Regions from separate parts of the Buttiauxella sp. BIGb0471 genome, predicted to be linked through region 3. Evidence: predicted binding sites of a transcription regulator. Region 3 holds the regulator's gene; each other region holds the start of a gene.
What was found. The regulator Fur, encoded in region 3, represses iron uptake genes when iron is present. The targets are predictions, from matches to a motif close to ATAATAATGAGAACNACTATCAA.
Positions count from the first base shown of each region.

Region 1: the regulator Fur is predicted to act here: its motif matches at 1,691-1,713, upstream of exbB (tol-pal system-associated acyl-CoA thioesterase).
Region 2: the regulator Fur is predicted to act here: its motif matches at 1,254-1,276, upstream of M2371_RS04040 (TonB-dependent siderophore receptor).
Region 4: the regulator Fur is predicted to act here: its motif matches at 1,959-1,981, upstream of fes (enterochelin esterase).

Region 1 is NZ_JANUEU010000007.1:72,054-75,932, forward strand. Features, by position in the region: gene M2371_RS19025 (DedA family protein) at 1-186, opposite strand, end outside; gene metC (cystathionine beta-lyase) at 397-1,611, opposite strand; gene exbB (tol-pal system-associated acyl-CoA thioesterase) at 1,776-2,510, shown strand; gene exbD (TonB system transport protein ExbD) at 2,515-2,946, shown strand; partial or broken gene M2371_RS19045 (L-fuculose phosphate aldolase) at 3,059-3,199, opposite strand; partial or broken gene M2371_RS19050 (RbsD/FucU domain-containing protein) at 3,278-3,358, shown strand; gene fucR (L-fucose operon activator) at 3,387-3,879, shown strand, end outside.
Region 2 is NZ_JANUEU010000001.1:860,470-864,348, forward strand. Features, by position in the region: gene M2371_RS04040 (TonB-dependent siderophore receptor) at 1-1,207, opposite strand, end outside; gene M2371_RS04045 (alpha,alpha-trehalase) at 1,548-3,260, opposite strand; gene M2371_RS04050 (helix-turn-helix transcriptional regulator) at 3,431-3,879, opposite strand, start outside.
Region 3 is NZ_JANUEU010000002.1:128,099-131,977, forward strand. Features, by position in the region: gene chiP (chitoporin ChiP) at 1-1,079, shown strand, start outside; gene chiQ (ChiQ/YbfN family lipoprotein) at 1,127-1,459, shown strand; gene fur (ferric iron uptake transcriptional regulator) at 1,549-2,001, opposite strand; gene fldA (flavodoxin FldA) at 2,284-2,814, opposite strand; gene ybfE (LexA regulated protein) at 2,966-3,247, opposite strand; gene ybfF (esterase) at 3,383-3,879, opposite strand, start outside.
Region 4 is NZ_JANUEU010000005.1:284,752-288,630, forward strand. Features, by position in the region: gene M2371_RS17155 (TonB-dependent siderophore receptor) at 1-1,759, opposite strand, end outside; gene fes (enterochelin esterase) at 2,040-3,257, shown strand; gene M2371_RS17165 (MbtH family NRPS accessory protein) at 3,275-3,496, shown strand; gene M2371_RS17170 (enterobactin synthase subunit F) at 3,504-3,879, shown strand, end outside.

The DNA of each region.
Region 1 (3,879 bases), on a different contig from region 3:
CGCGACCAGCGCTCCCGCGAGCAATAGCAGACTGTCGCCTGGCAAAAACGAGGCGGGCAGTAATCCATTTTCGAGAAATAGCGTCGCAAACATGACGCAATAAACCACTCCAACAACATGAGGGTCCGCGAGTGCAGCAAAGTCATGTTGCCAAAGCGCCTGAACGATATTGTGTATAACAGCCATGGCAAATCCTGTGGAACTGCTTTAATGAGCACGCGTGAATCTACAGTATGAAGATTAGGCGCACCTTAGTATTTGAGGCCCCGGTTAAAGGGGCCTTAATCTTGTGGTCATAGTGTAACGCTAAAACCCCTTCGACTTCATGATCGCAGACTCAACAAATCATTTCAAAACGGCAAAAACTGTCTTTTATGGCATCCACTTCTGGCAATTTTAGGCAATACGCTGGAAACCTGCGTCGAGATCGGCAATCAGATCGTCAACATTCTCAAGTCCGATATGCACGCGAACTAAGGTTCCGGTGAAGTCAACTCCGCCTGCCGGGCGGATTTCCGCCAGTTCTTCCGGTTGGTTGGCGAGAATAAGCGATTCATAGCCACCCCAGGAATAAGCCATACTAAAATAGTGGAAATTGTCCAGGTAGTGTTGATACTGGTCATTACTCAAGCGCTTTTTAAGCACAAATGAGAATAAACCACTGCTGCCTGTAAAGTCTCGTTTCCAGAACTCATGCCCTTTGCTGCCGGGCAGTGCAGGGTGATTGACGCGTTCAACCTGCGGATGTTGCGCCAGCCATTCGGCAACTTTTAAACTGCTTTCATGATGTTGGCGCAGGCGCACCGCCAGGGTACGCAGACCACGACTGGTCATATACGCCGTGTCGGCATCCAGCATCTGCCCCATCAAATATGAATTCTCGCGCAACTGGTCCCAGCAACGTGCGTTCGACACTGCCGTACCCACCATCGCATCGGAATGGCCAATCAGATACTTGGTGCCCGCCTGAATCGAAATATCGATGCCGAAATCCAGTGCCTTAAACAGAATGCCCGCAGCCCAGGTGTTATCAATCATGATAATGGCGTCAGGGGCAACGCGACGAATCGCCTTAACAATCGCTGGAACGTCATGTACTTCCATTGTGATAGAGCCTGGCGATTCCAGAAATACGACTTTAGTATTGGGCTTCACCAGCTCTGCAATGCCTTCGCCAATCATCGGGTCGAACCAGGTGGTCGTCACGCCGAGTTTAGCGAGAATTTTGGTGCAAAAATCCTGGCTAGGTTCGTAAGCGCTACCGGTCATCAGCACATTATCGCCATGCTCGACGAATGCCAGAATCGCATTGGCAACGGCTGCCGCGCCACAAGGGTAAAGCGCACAACCCGCACCGCCTTCCAGTTCGCACATCGCTTCTTGTAAAGAGAAATGGGTGAGGGTGCCGCGGCGGCCATAAAAAAGCTCGCCTTTTGCGCGGTTAGCCGTCGCCTGTTTTTTCGCTTCTACAGTTTCAAAAACCAACGAGGAAGCGCGTTGAATGACGCTGTTAACCGAACCCTGGGTGAATTTTTTATCGCGCCCGGCATTAACCAGCGCCGTTTCGATGTGCTTCTTCGCAGTCATGTTCACTTTACCCTGTTTAACCATCTGGATGTCTAAACTTAACTTATCATCTTTTTGCTGCGTAAGCGCAAGGAATGCATAGACAATTTCAGGCACTCTTTAAATACTAATGAGAACTACTATCAATTCGATGCCGTTTTGATATTATTACGACCAGTTTTTGTATTATTTCGTGGTGGAGAGTAAGAGTGACGAATAATTTGATGCAGACAGACCTCTCTGTCTGGGGCATGTATCAGCATGCCGACATCGTGGTAAAAATTGTGATGATCGGCCTGATTCTGGCTTCTGTCGTCACCTGGGCAATCTTCTTTAGCAAAAGTGTTGAGCTGTCTTCGCAGAAGCGCCGTCTTAAGCGCGAGCAGCAGCAACTGGCTAATGCCCGCTCTCTGGATGAAGCCAGTGAAATGGCTGAAGCGTTTGATGCGAGAAGCCTCAGCACCATGCTTATCAATGAAGCGCAAAACGAGCTTGAGCTTTCCGCCGGCAGTGAAGATAACGAAGGCATTAAAGAGCGTACCGGTTTCCGTCTTGAGCGCCGTGTTGCGGCGGCAGGGCGTCACATGGGACGCGGTAACGGCTTCCTTGCGACCATCGGTGCGATCTCCCCGTTCGTCGGTCTGTTTGGTACCGTCTGGGGCATCATGAACAGCTTCATTGGTATTGCTCAGTCGCAAACCACCAACCTGGCGGTCGTCGCGCCGGGTATCGCAGAAGCATTGCTGGCAACGGCTATCGGCTTGGTTGCAGCAATCCCAGCGGTTGTTATCTATAACGTGTTTGCCCGTGTGATTGGCGGCTATAAAGCCTCGTTGGGTGATGTCGCCGCTCAGGTTCTGCTGTTGCAAAGTCGTGACCTGGATTTGGCTGTAAGCTCTCAGTCTCGCCCGGTACGTACAGCTCAGAAACTGCGTGTAGGTTGATCCCATGGCAATGAGTTTTAACGAAAACCACGACGATAACGGCGAAATGCATGATATCAACGTGACGCCGTTTATCGATGTCATGTTAGTGTTGCTGATTATCTTCATGGTGGCAGCGCCGCTTGCGACGGTCGATGTGAAGGTTAACCTTCCCGCGTCTTCAAGCCAGCCGCAGCCGCGCCCTGAAAAACCGATCTATCTCTCCGTCAAAGCGGACAAAACTATGTTTATTGGGAACGATGAAGTCACTCAGGAGAACATGGTTAACACGCTAATGGCGGCGACGGAAGGCAAGAAAGACACCACAATCTTCTTCCGCGCAGACAAATCGGTTGATTACGAAACTATGATGAATGTGATGGATACGCTGCATCAGGCAGGGTATTTGAAGATTGGCTTAGTGGGGCAGGAAGTCACTGCTGCCAAAGCTGGTTAAATAGGTTTTGTCGGATGACGCTATCGCTTATCTGACCTACGAAGAACTTTCTAGCATCATCCACCTTTAGCATAATTTCCAGCGCCGGTTTTTAGGGCGCTGGAAATTATAGTTATTCTTCAATCCGCAGCCCGTAGCTTTTGAACTTCTCAAGAATAATGGCAATTTCTTCATCGGGCAGTACCGGCACCGGGTCGACGATGGCCAGAGTAGTGAGATACAACCGCGCTATGACTTCCACTTCGCACGCCAGCTACAATGTTCGCGAATCGTTTTTAAGGCATCCGGGACTCCTACGCACTCGATAAGGTCTTTCATCTTATGAACGCGCCAACACGCCTTTGCGATCGTCATCACAGGCGAGCGGGCGAAGTACGGCAACATCTTGTTAAAGAAGGGCGTCACCCCCTAATATCCGGGCATTGCCGGGAGACGCCACCATGAAAACCGAACGCCATCAGGAACTGGTTCAGCTTGTCGAACACTATGACAATCTCACCACGCAACAACTGGCCCACTTGTTAGAGGTGAGCCAGGAAACCGTGCGGCGCGATCTGCGTTTACTGCAAAAGCAGGGGAAAATTGTTCGTCAGCATGGGCGGGCGAAACGTATTAATCGTGGAGCCGATGATGGTGGCGATCCTTTTGCCGCGCGTCTGAAAAGCCATCTCAATAGCAAAGCCGATATTGCTCATCGTGCGCTGGCCTGGATTGCCCCCGAAATGGTGATTGCACTGGATGCCAGTTCCACTTGTTGGTATCTGGCTCGTTTGCTGCCTGATATTCCACTGACTGTTTTTACCAACAGCGAGCGGATTTGCCAGGCGCTGGCTAAGCGTGAGCACATTCAACTGATAAGCACCGGTGGATTGCTCCAGCGTAAATATGCTTGCTATATCAATGCACCACTCGCGGCGCAGCTCAAATCACTGG
Region 2 (3,879 bases), on a different contig from region 3:
TCCATGGGTTGATATTGGTGGTATATGCGGAATCATCAGACAGGTTATTGGTGTATTTATGGAACTCACCGCCGAGCACCACTTTATGATCCAGCTCGCCAGTGGCGAAATCTGCTTCCAGCTGGTTATCAATGGCATAAGCATCAAGAGATGAGGTTTCGCCGCTGTAATAACGCATCAGTTCGTCATGCTGCGCATCAGCCCAGCCAATCTGATAAGCCTGTTTCAGCCCAACGTTGGAATGGGTGTAACTGGCGTTAGAACGGAATGCCCATACTTCATCGAATTTATGCGCAAACTCATAGCTGTAAATCTGCTGGTGGCGTTTGAACTCGTCATTACCCGGCTCGACGTCAGAGAACCCGGTGCTGATTTTGCGGCCCGTCGAAGAATAAATACTGCCGTCTGCCGGAACTGAACCGTGGAAGCCGCCGGAAGGATCTTTTTCCAGATACGCACGCATCACCAGCGAAGTATTTTCGTCCGGCTGCCAGAGCAGGGACGGGGAGATGGCGTAGCGTTCATCACGGGTATTTTCATATTGGGTATCGGTATTTTTGGTCATCCCGATAATGCGATACGCCCATTCGTCGTTGATCGCATTGGTGTAATCAAACGCCGTGCCGTTGGTGCTGTTATTGCCGTACATCGCGCGAACGTGGCCTTCCTCGATAAACTGCGGGCGCTTCGAGGTTTCCATTACCAGGCCGCCAGGAATAGTCTGTCCGTAAAGCGCAGAAGAAGGCCCTTTGATAACATCAATGCGTTCGAGGAACCACGGGTCAACCTGAACCACGTTGTAGCTGCCGGCGTCGCTCATCAGGCGCAGGCCATCAAGGAAAATGTTATTCACATCACCGCCGTGGAAACCGCGCAGGGCAACGGTGTCATAACGTGTTGCGCCACCCGCAAAGCCGGTGAATACGCCAGGCGTATAATTCAGTGCGCTGTTAACCGATAACGCGCCCTGGTCGTCCATTTGCTGACGCGTAATCACTGAAACCGACTGAGCGGTGGTGATGATTGGCTCATCAGTTTTGGTCGCACCTTTGCTCACCGGCGAGGTATAGCCTTCCGTCGCGCTGGTGGAAGTAGGCGCAGGTGCTGCGGTCACGACGACGGTATCTTCCGCCATGACGTAAGTCGGCGCAGACAAAGCAAGCGCGCAAAGTAAAGCGGGGCGCTTTACGGTAAATGCCAGTTTCATGAAGTGTAATCCCTGAAGCCAAAATGTAATTGCTTGTAATAATGGAATGCGAATTATTATCGTTATTGTTTGCGGTTTCAAGTGCAGATATTTGCAGGGAGGAAATGAAAGACCATGAAAATAAAGGGGAATGGGGAGGGGGGAGAGTCCTCTCCTGTGGTCTCTCTCTTATACGCAACGTTGAGGGTAGGTTTCTGCCGATACGGAGAAAGTTCCGTTCACTAAACGTTCACCGTTAACAACGGATGCAGAGATAACCAGACGTTCGGGTGGACGGAAAAACACCACAACTTCCAGATCTCACCCTGACAAAATTGCCAGGGTGAGGGCAGGAGGAAAACTACTGCGCGGTTGCCGGAGCAGGCTTCGTCGCCTCAGTCACCGGCCCTGGCGTTGCCGAAGGCAATTTGTCTGGCGTCGAATCGCATGGCTTTTCAGTGCCGCATAGCAAATCGAGCATTTTTAGCGTCACACCGTTAGTCCAGCCGAAGCCATCCTGTAACGGATATTCGCCGCCACCGCCGCCTGTACCGGTAGAAGAGACATCATATTTCTCCACCAGTTTTTTCTCCCGGTTGTAGGTGTGCTGCACGTTGGTCAGGAACCGCCAGCTCACTTCCATGGCTAAATCCTGGTGCCCGTAGTTTTGCAAACCTTCGGTTGCCACCCATTGCAACGGTGCCCAGCCATTTGGCGCATCCCATTGCTGGCCAGTTTTCAGGTTGGTGGTGGCAAGGCCGCCAGCTTTCAGCAACTGCGCCCGGGTAATAGTTGCCATTTTGTCGGCGTGTTCTTTCGATGCTGAATGTACATACAGCGGGAATAGCGACGCGGCAGTCAGCTGTGAACGAACTGCGTTAGTTTTCAGGTCGTAATCCGCGTACCAGCCTTGTTTCGCATTCCACAGATGCTTTTCCATGGCTTTCTGGCGAGCATCAGCCAGTTGCTGATATTGTGCTGCGGCATTGCTGTCTTTAGCCACACTGCTGGCGTGAGCAAGCGTTTTTTCCATCTGGAACAACAGCGCGTTCAAATCGACCGGCACAATCGAGGTGGTGCGAATCGAACCCAGTTGTTCCGGGTTATCCATCCAACGCGAGCTGAAATCCCAACCGGACGCGGCGGCAGCACGCAAATCACGGTAGATTTCCGTCGCCGGGCGATTCGGGTTGTTTTTCGCCGTCGTCACATCGTCGAGATACGATTCAGTACGCGGTGTATCGCGGTCATCCCAGTAACGGTTCAGCACCGAACCATCTTTGAGTTTCACCACTCGCAGGTTCTGCGCACCAGGTTCAAGCGCATCGCTGCCCTGCATCCAGTAGGCGTACTCTTTTTTCAGCTGCGGCAGGTAAGTGGTGTACGTATCATCGCCATTGTGGCTGGCGAGCAGTTTGACCATAAAGGCGAAGAACGGCGGTTGCGAGCGGCTCAGATAATAGCTGCGGTTGCCGTTGGGAATATGTCCCCAGGCGTCAATTTCATGGGCGAAGTTATCGACCATATCCTGCACTTTGTTCCAGTGGCCGCTTTCCGCAAGCCCCAGCATCGTAAAGTAGCTGTCCCAATAATAGACTTCACGAAAACGCCCACCCGGAACCACATACGGCTTCGGCAGCGGCAGCAAAGAATCCCATTTGCTTGCGCTATCTGTGGTGCGCGTCAGCACCGGCCACAGGCTATCAATATGTTCACGCAACGACTGGCCTTCTGGCGGAACATATTTTTCACCTTCTTTCGGCAGCACAAAATTCACATTCACAAAGTGGCGCAAATCGAAGCCCGACTGGTTTCTCTGCATCCGGTAATCGGCGAGGATCATCAGCGGATCGTTTTTCGGCACCGCATCGGCAAAGGTCTTTTGGTCAGGGAACAGCTTCGCCGTCTGGACATCAGTGAACAATGGGCCAAGCAGAATATCAGGCGGTTGCGGCAGGGGTTGTACACTCTCATCGGCTGTTGCTGGCAGGGTAAAATTCACGAAGGCACAACCGATAGCTATTTGAATCGCAATAAATAAAGTGCGAGGACGGCGCAAAACAGGAATCGTCATTTATTTTTCTCCTTGTCAGGTTCGCGTGAAATTTTCGCGATCAACCCTATGAAAACCTTAGACGATTTTCCGCGCTGTGGAAGGAGAGAAGTCGCAACTTGCAACAAAGCAGATAATTTACCTGTACACGCCTGCTTGCCAGCAAGTGATGCGCAGTGAGGGGGAGAAGACTAATTTGCCTTGGTTGCAGAGGGCGCATAACCAAATTTTTTCTTAAACGCTTTACTGAAATGGAACGAGTCAAAGAAATTGAGCAGATCCGCGACCTGGTTCACGCTGTAACTCCCCTGGCGTAGCAGCGAAAGCGCCAATTCCAGGCGCGCATCGAGGTAATACTCTTTTGGCCCTTTTCCGGTGTATTTCAGGAATAACCGCCGCAAGTATTGTTCACTGCACTGCATCCACTCCGCCATTTGCGTAACCGTCCAACGCTGCTGGATATCGGTGTGAATGAGCGAGAGCAATTTTTCAATTTGAATCAGCTGTTTATCTTTGGTGCCCGTTTGCACTATCAGACAAACCCATTGATAAATTAATTTAGTGATAAATGCGACGGCGAGGTTTTTATTTAATGAAATCTCGCTACAGATTAATTCTGTAACTTCGGCTAATTCTTTAT
Region 3 (3,879 bases):
CAAACGAAATCGCATTCTCCTCTTCTAACAAAGCTTATGACGAAGATTATTCCGGCGATAAGAGCGGCATCAGCCTCTATAAAGCAGCAGCTAAATTCAAATACGGCCCGGTATGGGCGCGTGGTGGTTACATTCAGCCAACCGGTCAAACTCTGTTAGCACCACACTGGAGCTTTATGCCGGGTACTTACCAGGGCGCAGAAGCTGGTGCAAACTTTGACTATGGCGATTCTGGTGCGTTGAGCTTCTCCTACATGTGGACCAACGAGTATAAAGCTCCGTGGCACCTGGAAATGGACAAGTTCTATCAGAACGATAAGAACACCAAAGTAGAATATTTACATTCCCTTGGCGCGAAATATGACTTCAAAAATGACCTGATTCTTGAGGCTGCATTTGGTCAGGCTGAAGGTTATGTTGATCAGTATTTCACCAAGGCGAGCTACAAATTTGATATCGCGGGCAGCCCGTTAACCACCAGCTACCAGTTCTACGGCACGCGTGACAAAGTTTCTGACGGCAGCGTGAACGATCTTTACGACGGCACAGCATGGTTGCAGGCACTGACTCTCGGATACAGAGTCGGTCAGGTTGATTTGCGCCTTGAAGGAACCGTGGTTAAGGCCGATGGCCAACAGGGCTACTTCCTGCAGCGTATGACGCCAACCTACGCCTCTTCCAACGGTCGTCTTGATGTGTGGTGGGATAACCGCTCTGACTTCAACGCCAACGGTGAAAAAGCGGTATTTGCGGGCGCGATGTATGACCTGAGCAACTGGAATCTTGCGGGTTGGGCAGTGGGTGCATCTTATGTTTACGCATGGGATGCTAAACCAAGCTCCAAACCAACCACAGACGGTTACTATGATGCGGATAACCGCCTGAAAGAATCTGCGTACAGCCTTGATGCGTTGTATACCGTTCAGGATGGCCGTGCGAAAGGCACTCTGTTCAAACTGCACTTCACTCAATACGACAACCATTCCGACATCCCAAGCTGGGGCGGTGGTTACGGCAACATCTTCCAGGATGAGCGTGACGTGAAATTCATTGTTATCGCACCGTTCACCATCTTCTGATTCGAATCCGGGCGTGAAAACGCCCGGATTTCTTAAGGATATCAAGCATGAAAAAAATCGTTCTGACAGTGGTGATGGCGTTAGGTTTGAGTGCGTGTGCGCAGCAACAACCTAAAACGGCTCCGGAAGATACTAAATTGAAACAAGCGTATAGCGCCTGTATTAACACCGCAGAAGGTAACCCGGATAAAATTCAGGCCTGCCAAAGCGTGTTGAATGTACTGGCTCAGGAAAAAGAGCATCAGGATTTCGCGAAGAAAGAAACGGTTCGTACCCTGGATTACCAGAACTGCATCCAGGCAACTCGTACGGGTAATGACCAGGCGGTCAAAGCCAAGTGCGATAAAATCTGGCAAGAGATTCGCGCTAACAACAAATAATGGTAGTGCGTAAGCCATAAAAAAACCGGTGAGCTTCCTCACCGGTTTTTTTACATCTGGCAGCTGAATCAGATGCCAAAAGATGCAGATTACCTTTCGCTGATTTCGTGTGCGTTTTCATCAGTACGGCAATCACCTTCAGCGCAGTGACCGTAAAGGTACAGGCTGTGGTTAGTCAGACGAATGCCATGACGTGATGCGATTTCGCGCTGGCGGGCTTCGATTGAATCATCACTAAATTCAATAACCTTGCCGCAATCCAGACAGATCAGATGGTCATGGTGATGCTGCTGCGTCAGTTCGAACACGGATTTTCCGCCTTCGAAATTATGACGAGTCACAATGCCTGCATCATCAAACTGGTTTAGTACACGATAAACGGTGGCGAGACCAATCTCTTCGCCCATATCAATCAGACGTTTATAGAGGTCTTCCGCACTGACGTGGTGGTTCACCGGCCCTTGCAACACTTCAAGGATTTTTAATCGCGGAAGCGTGACTTTCAAGCCGGCCTTCTTTAATGCGGTATTATTGTCAGTCATGCGGAAATTGTCCTGTTGCTTAACGATTCGCTCGGACTCAGGGTGAGCGTTAAGATGAATGCGTCTCATTATAGAACTGCCATTTCTAAATGGGAACCGCAAGTATTATGCATAATCAAGCTAAAAAATGGCGGCTGAGTCGCGATTTGTTTGCCTTGCTAGCTTTTTGATCAGGAGTTCATTGTACAGGGACAAACTGAAAAGTTAAAAATTTGTAGCGATTATTTTAATCGATAATATCTATCAATGTGACGCAACCCAATAGTTGCGCCACATCTGGCATCAGGCGTTGATGATATCTGCCAGGTTCAGCTCGTCAGAAACTTGTTTGACCCATTTCTGAACGCGTTCAGCCGTCAGTTCTGGTTGACGATCTTCGTCGATAGCCAGACCAACAAAGTGATCGTCGTCAGCCAGACCTTTAGAGGCTTCAAAATGGTAGCCCGCCGTTGGCCAGTGACCGACGATAGCTGCGCCTCGTGGCTCAATGATGTCGCGGATAGTGCCTAACGCGTCACAGAAGTATTCTGCGTAATCTTCCTGGTCGCCACAGCCGAACAGAGCAACCAGTTTGCCATTGAAATCAACTTCTTCCAGCGTCGGGAAGAAATCATCCCAGTCGCATTGTGCTTCACCGTAATACCACGTTGGGATGCCGAGAAGCAGAATATCGAAGCCTTCCAGGTCTTCTTTGCTGCTCTTAGCAATGTCATGCACCTCAGCAACTTCTTTACCGAGCTGTTTTTGAATCATTTTCGCGATATTTTCGGTGTTACCAGTGTCGCTGCCGAAAAAAATGCCTACGATTGCCATGAGTAAAATAACCTCTTGATACTTAATGGTATGGTGGCTGCTATTTGGCCACAGATAGGGCAATCATAGCAGAACACTTCGTGGTGCGGAAACTGCTATCGCCCCGGTGTGCACAGACTGCAACATTGCATACCAGGACATAGCACTAAAACTAACTGAGATGCTGCTTCAGTTGTGCGAGTAGTATCTCTTCAATCAGCTCGCTACGGCTGATGTTGCGCGCTTCAGCCAGTTGGTTGAGAGCATCTACCGCATCGTTATTGAGCTTTAGCTCCACTCGCTTCAGGCCGCGTACTTTATCGCGCTTGAGTTGATTGCGTTTGTTGATACGCAATTGCTCATCACGCGTTAGCGGATTTGTTTTTGGTCGCCCCGGGCGACGCTCGTCCGCGAACAGATCTAATGTAGTACGGTCCGTTTGTTCTTTTGCCATGATTAGACTACTGACAGGGAATTCAGGTGGCACTGAGCGGGGTGCTCTGGCGCAATTTAGCGCGCAATCATACATCAGCATGGCTTGCGCGCCAACGCGTTAGCCGCAACTTGCGGCCAGTCGGTTTGTTTTTAATCAGTTTGCTACGGATTCACCGATAAAACGATGAATTGCGCGCAAAACAGCATCAGGTTTTTCGGCGTGAACCCAATGACCAGCACCGGCAACTACATGCGCACGGGCCTGTGGGAACTGCGAAAGCAGCTGCTCGCGGTGAGATTCGTCAACATAAGGAGATGCACCACCGCGAATAAACAGCGCCGGTTCGTTCCAGGCAGGGATGTTTTTCCATCCGACAATATTCTCATATTGCTCCCACAGCACCGGCACATTGAATTTCCATTCGCCGTCAGCAAAGGATTTCAGCAAAAACTGAATCACGCCTTCTTCATCAAGATGCTCGCGCATAACGACGGCGGCTTGCTGGCGAGTTTTCACGTTTGCGCGGCTAACTGCATTGATCGCTTCGAAAATTTCGTCGTGGCGGCGCACTTGATAATCCACCGGGGCGATATCAATCAGCACTAGTTTATCGATACGTTCTGGGGCGATAGCTGTTAACGCCATGGCCA
Region 4 (3,879 bases), on a different contig from region 3:
CGGTCTTGGTTTTGCCGGAAGAGGTCTGGCCGATAGGAGCATAGCCCGCTTCGATTTTGTCTTTGTAATCGTTACGGAACCAGGTCACACCTGCGAGCCAGCCGTCTTTTTTGAACTCAAGGCCAATCTCTTTGTTAACGCTGGTTTCAGCCTTAAGGTCTTCGTTACCCATCATGTAGCAGCCCACGCCAGTGCTGCTTGCGTAGCAACCCTGTCCCTTGCTGTACAGAATGTAGTTCGGGTTAGTTTGATACAGACTCGGCGCTTTATACGCCTGTGCGATACCCATTTTTAGCGTGAAATAATCACCTAAACCTTGCGACAGGTTGAGTGACGGACTCCAGTTGCTGCCAACAATGCTGTGGTGATCAAAACGCACGCCCGGCGTCAGCATGGTGCTGTCCGTCAGCTCCATATTATCTTCAGCAAACAGCGAGAAGATTTCAGCCTGGGAATACGGGCTACGACCGGTGCTGGATGAACCTGGAACCGGCCCGCCCATGAAGGTCTGGTTGTTTGAAGACAAATCTTTCATCTTCTGCTGGTTCCATTCGGTGCCCAGCGTCAGGTTCTGATTCACGATAAAATCAATCGGGATATTCACATCGCTGTGCAGCAGCACGTCGCTCAAATCGATATCGCTGAATTGATCGCTGGAGAAAATCCCTTCGGTGCCACCGGCCAGGCCTTCTTGCATACGCGAGTTGCGCGTGTGTTCGTACTGCACCCAGTTGCTGGTGGTCAGGCCGTTATCCCAACCGCCATTCCAGGTCAAAGAGTAGCTCTGGCGGTACAGACGGTTTGTCTCTTCGCCATAGTTATCTTTAACGATTTTGTTGGTGTTGGTGTTTTGGGTGTCGCCGGAATACAGGTTGCCCTGGCGGCTGTAGCCCGCTTCCAGTTCCAAAGATTGCATTGGCGCAAAGTCCCAACGCACCACGCCGTTGATGTCTTTGTTAATCACACCCTCGCGCCCGGCGGGCAGCGTATCGGCGTAAATACCAGTACGTTCAGACTGGTGACCCTGGTTGATGTCCCACGCGTCTGCCTGGGTTTTATCTAGGTTGCCGTACAGGCGGAAGCTGAAATCCCCGCCCAGCGGGCCATTCAGGCTAAAGTTGGTGCGCTTGGTTGAACCTTCGTCTTTGTGTTCCGGCGCATTCAGATAGGTGTTCCAGGAACCGTGCCATTCGTTGGTGCCTTTTTTGGTGATGATATTCACCACGCCGCCAGCCGCACCGTTGCCGTAACGTGCGGCGGCTGGGCCACGAATAACTTCAATACGCTCAACCATTTCTGGCGGAACCCAGCTTGCATCGCCGCGAGTATCACGCTCGCCACGCCAACCCAGACGCACAGAGTTACGGCTGGTCACGGGTTTTCCATCAATAAGAATCAGCGTGTTTTCCGGGCCCATCCCGCGAATATCAATCTGGCGACCGTTGCCGCGCTGGCCGCTGGTGGAGTTACCGGTCAGGTTAACGCCCGGCATGGTACGAACGATTTCGGAAATATCACGCGCCGGTGGGCGCTTTTTGAGTTCTTCTGCTGTGATGGTCGAAACGCCTGGTGCCTGCAAATTTTGCTCGGCAGCGGTAACAACCAAAGTGTCTTCATGAGTGAGCGAGTCGTCGTTGCTGGGTGCAGCGGCTTGCGCCGTTGCCGGTGCCGCTTGCTCTGCCGCGAAGGCAGGTTGGGCGACCCCGTAAATCCCCAGATTGATAAGCATCGCGAGGGAATAGTTAATTTTATTATTCATTATGGTGGCCTGCTTTTCCGCTTCGCCCGGTGTCATTCCATTCCCATAGGGAGCGGGCGCAGCATGGTTTTCACTTAGACATACCGGGATCTATCCAGCATTCGCCCTGAAATGAGGGAATCGTGCGTTCAAGTTCGGCAATTTATTGTTTTTGCACCCGGAAGCTGGTAGCTCAAAGCGCGGAAATACGCTATTGCAAATGAAAATAATTATCAATAGTATTATCAATATATTTCAGGTTTATTGAACGTTTGCATTGATTTCATAGGGTTGTGTTCAAGTGGCGAATTTACAGACAGGAAGTAAGAGCTGGTGGCAGGAAAAACAGGCGCAGGGGATCCCCGTCGTCGCCTGTGAAAATGATAGCCAGTGCACAGTGACTTTCTTTTGGCGCGACCCGGAAGGTTGCGAGCAAACGTCATCGGTAAAACGGGTGTGGATTTACATCACCGGCGTGACCGACCATCACCAAAAATCTCGCCCGCAAACCCTTGAACGCGTGCCTGGAACGGATGTCTGGCAGTGGCAAACTCGCCTGAGCAGCACATGGCGCGGCAGTTATTGTTTTATCCCGTCGGCCTGCGAAGAGGATTTCCCCGCGCAAGCGTTCGAAGGTATCGAACCGGCACGTATGGCACTGCGTGAAGGCTGGCGCAAACTGCTGCCGCGAGCCATTGCCGATCCGCTGAACCCTGAAAGTTGGCTGGGCGGGCGTGGGCATCCGATGTCCGCACTCCATCTTCCTCACGCGCCACCGCAGCCTGGTTGGGATAAGCCCAACACGGCGCATTGCGCAGTGCAATACATCACTTGGGACAGCCCGCGTCTGAAAAATCAGCGCAAAGTGTGGATTTTTGCGACCGGTGACGCACAACCCGAAGAGCGCCCGCTGGCGATTTTGCTCGACGGCCAATTCTGGGCAGAAAGCATGCCGGTGTGGCCTGCGCTTCAGGCACAAACGGACGCCGGAGTGCTGCCGCCTGCGGTTTACGTGCTGATTGATGTTATCGACAACAACACCCGCAGCAACGAACTGCCGTGCAATGCGCAGTTTTGGCAGGCGTTGCAGGAAGAATTATTACCGCATCTGCGCACCCTCACTCGCTGGAATGAAAACCCCGAAACCACCGTGGTGGCTGGGCAAAGTTTTGGCGGGCTTTCCTCGCTTTATGCGGCACTTCACTGGCCGGAACAATTTGGCTGCGTGTTGAGCCAATCCGGGTCGTACTGGTGGCCTAACCGAGGAAGCAACCCGCAGGGCGGGCAGTTAATTCAGCGACTCGAAGGCGGGCTGGTCTGTGACAAACCGCTACGAATCTATCTTGAGGCAGGGGTCAGAGAACCTCTTATCCATCAGGTTAATCAACGAATTTATCCCTTACTACAACAAACACAGCGAGCAGTTTTCTACCGTCAGGTTGACGGTGGGCACGATGCGCTTTGCTGGCGGGGCGGGCTGATCAACGGCTTAGCCTGGCTCTGGAAAGCGTCTCTTTGACAGGAGTGGAATGAAGTATGGAATTCAGTAACCCCTTCGACTCGCCGCAGAGTCGTTTTTTCATCCTTGAAAATGCCGCGAGCCAGTTCAGCTTATGGCCCGAACATTGTGCCTTGCCCGATGGCTGGCAGGTGGTTTGTGAACCGGCATCAAATGAAGAATGCAATCAGTGGCTGCTCGCTAACTGGACCCAATTACAACCGGCAAACTTTGCGAAAGCAGAGGTGAAAGGTGAGTGAATTAATCATGGCGCCGATACTCGCACCCGTCGAAACCCTGCCGCTGGTGGCGGCGCAACCCGGCATCTGGATGGCCGATCAGCTTTCGCCCCAGGCCAACGCGTGGAGCGTTGCGCACTATATTGAATTAAACTGCGGGGGCGAACTTAACGGTGAGCTTAATGAAGCGCTGCTGTGCAAGGCGATAGTGGCGGGCATGAGCGAGGCGGATACGCTGAAAATGCGTTTTAGTGAAGTGGATGGCGAGGCGCGTCAGTGGGTCGATCCTGATGCAACATTTACAGCCCCGCTTTGCCGTGATTTACGCGGCGTCGCTGAACCCGAAACGGCTGCTCTTGCGTTGATGCGTGAGGATCTGGAGCAGGATTTGCGTATCAGCAGCG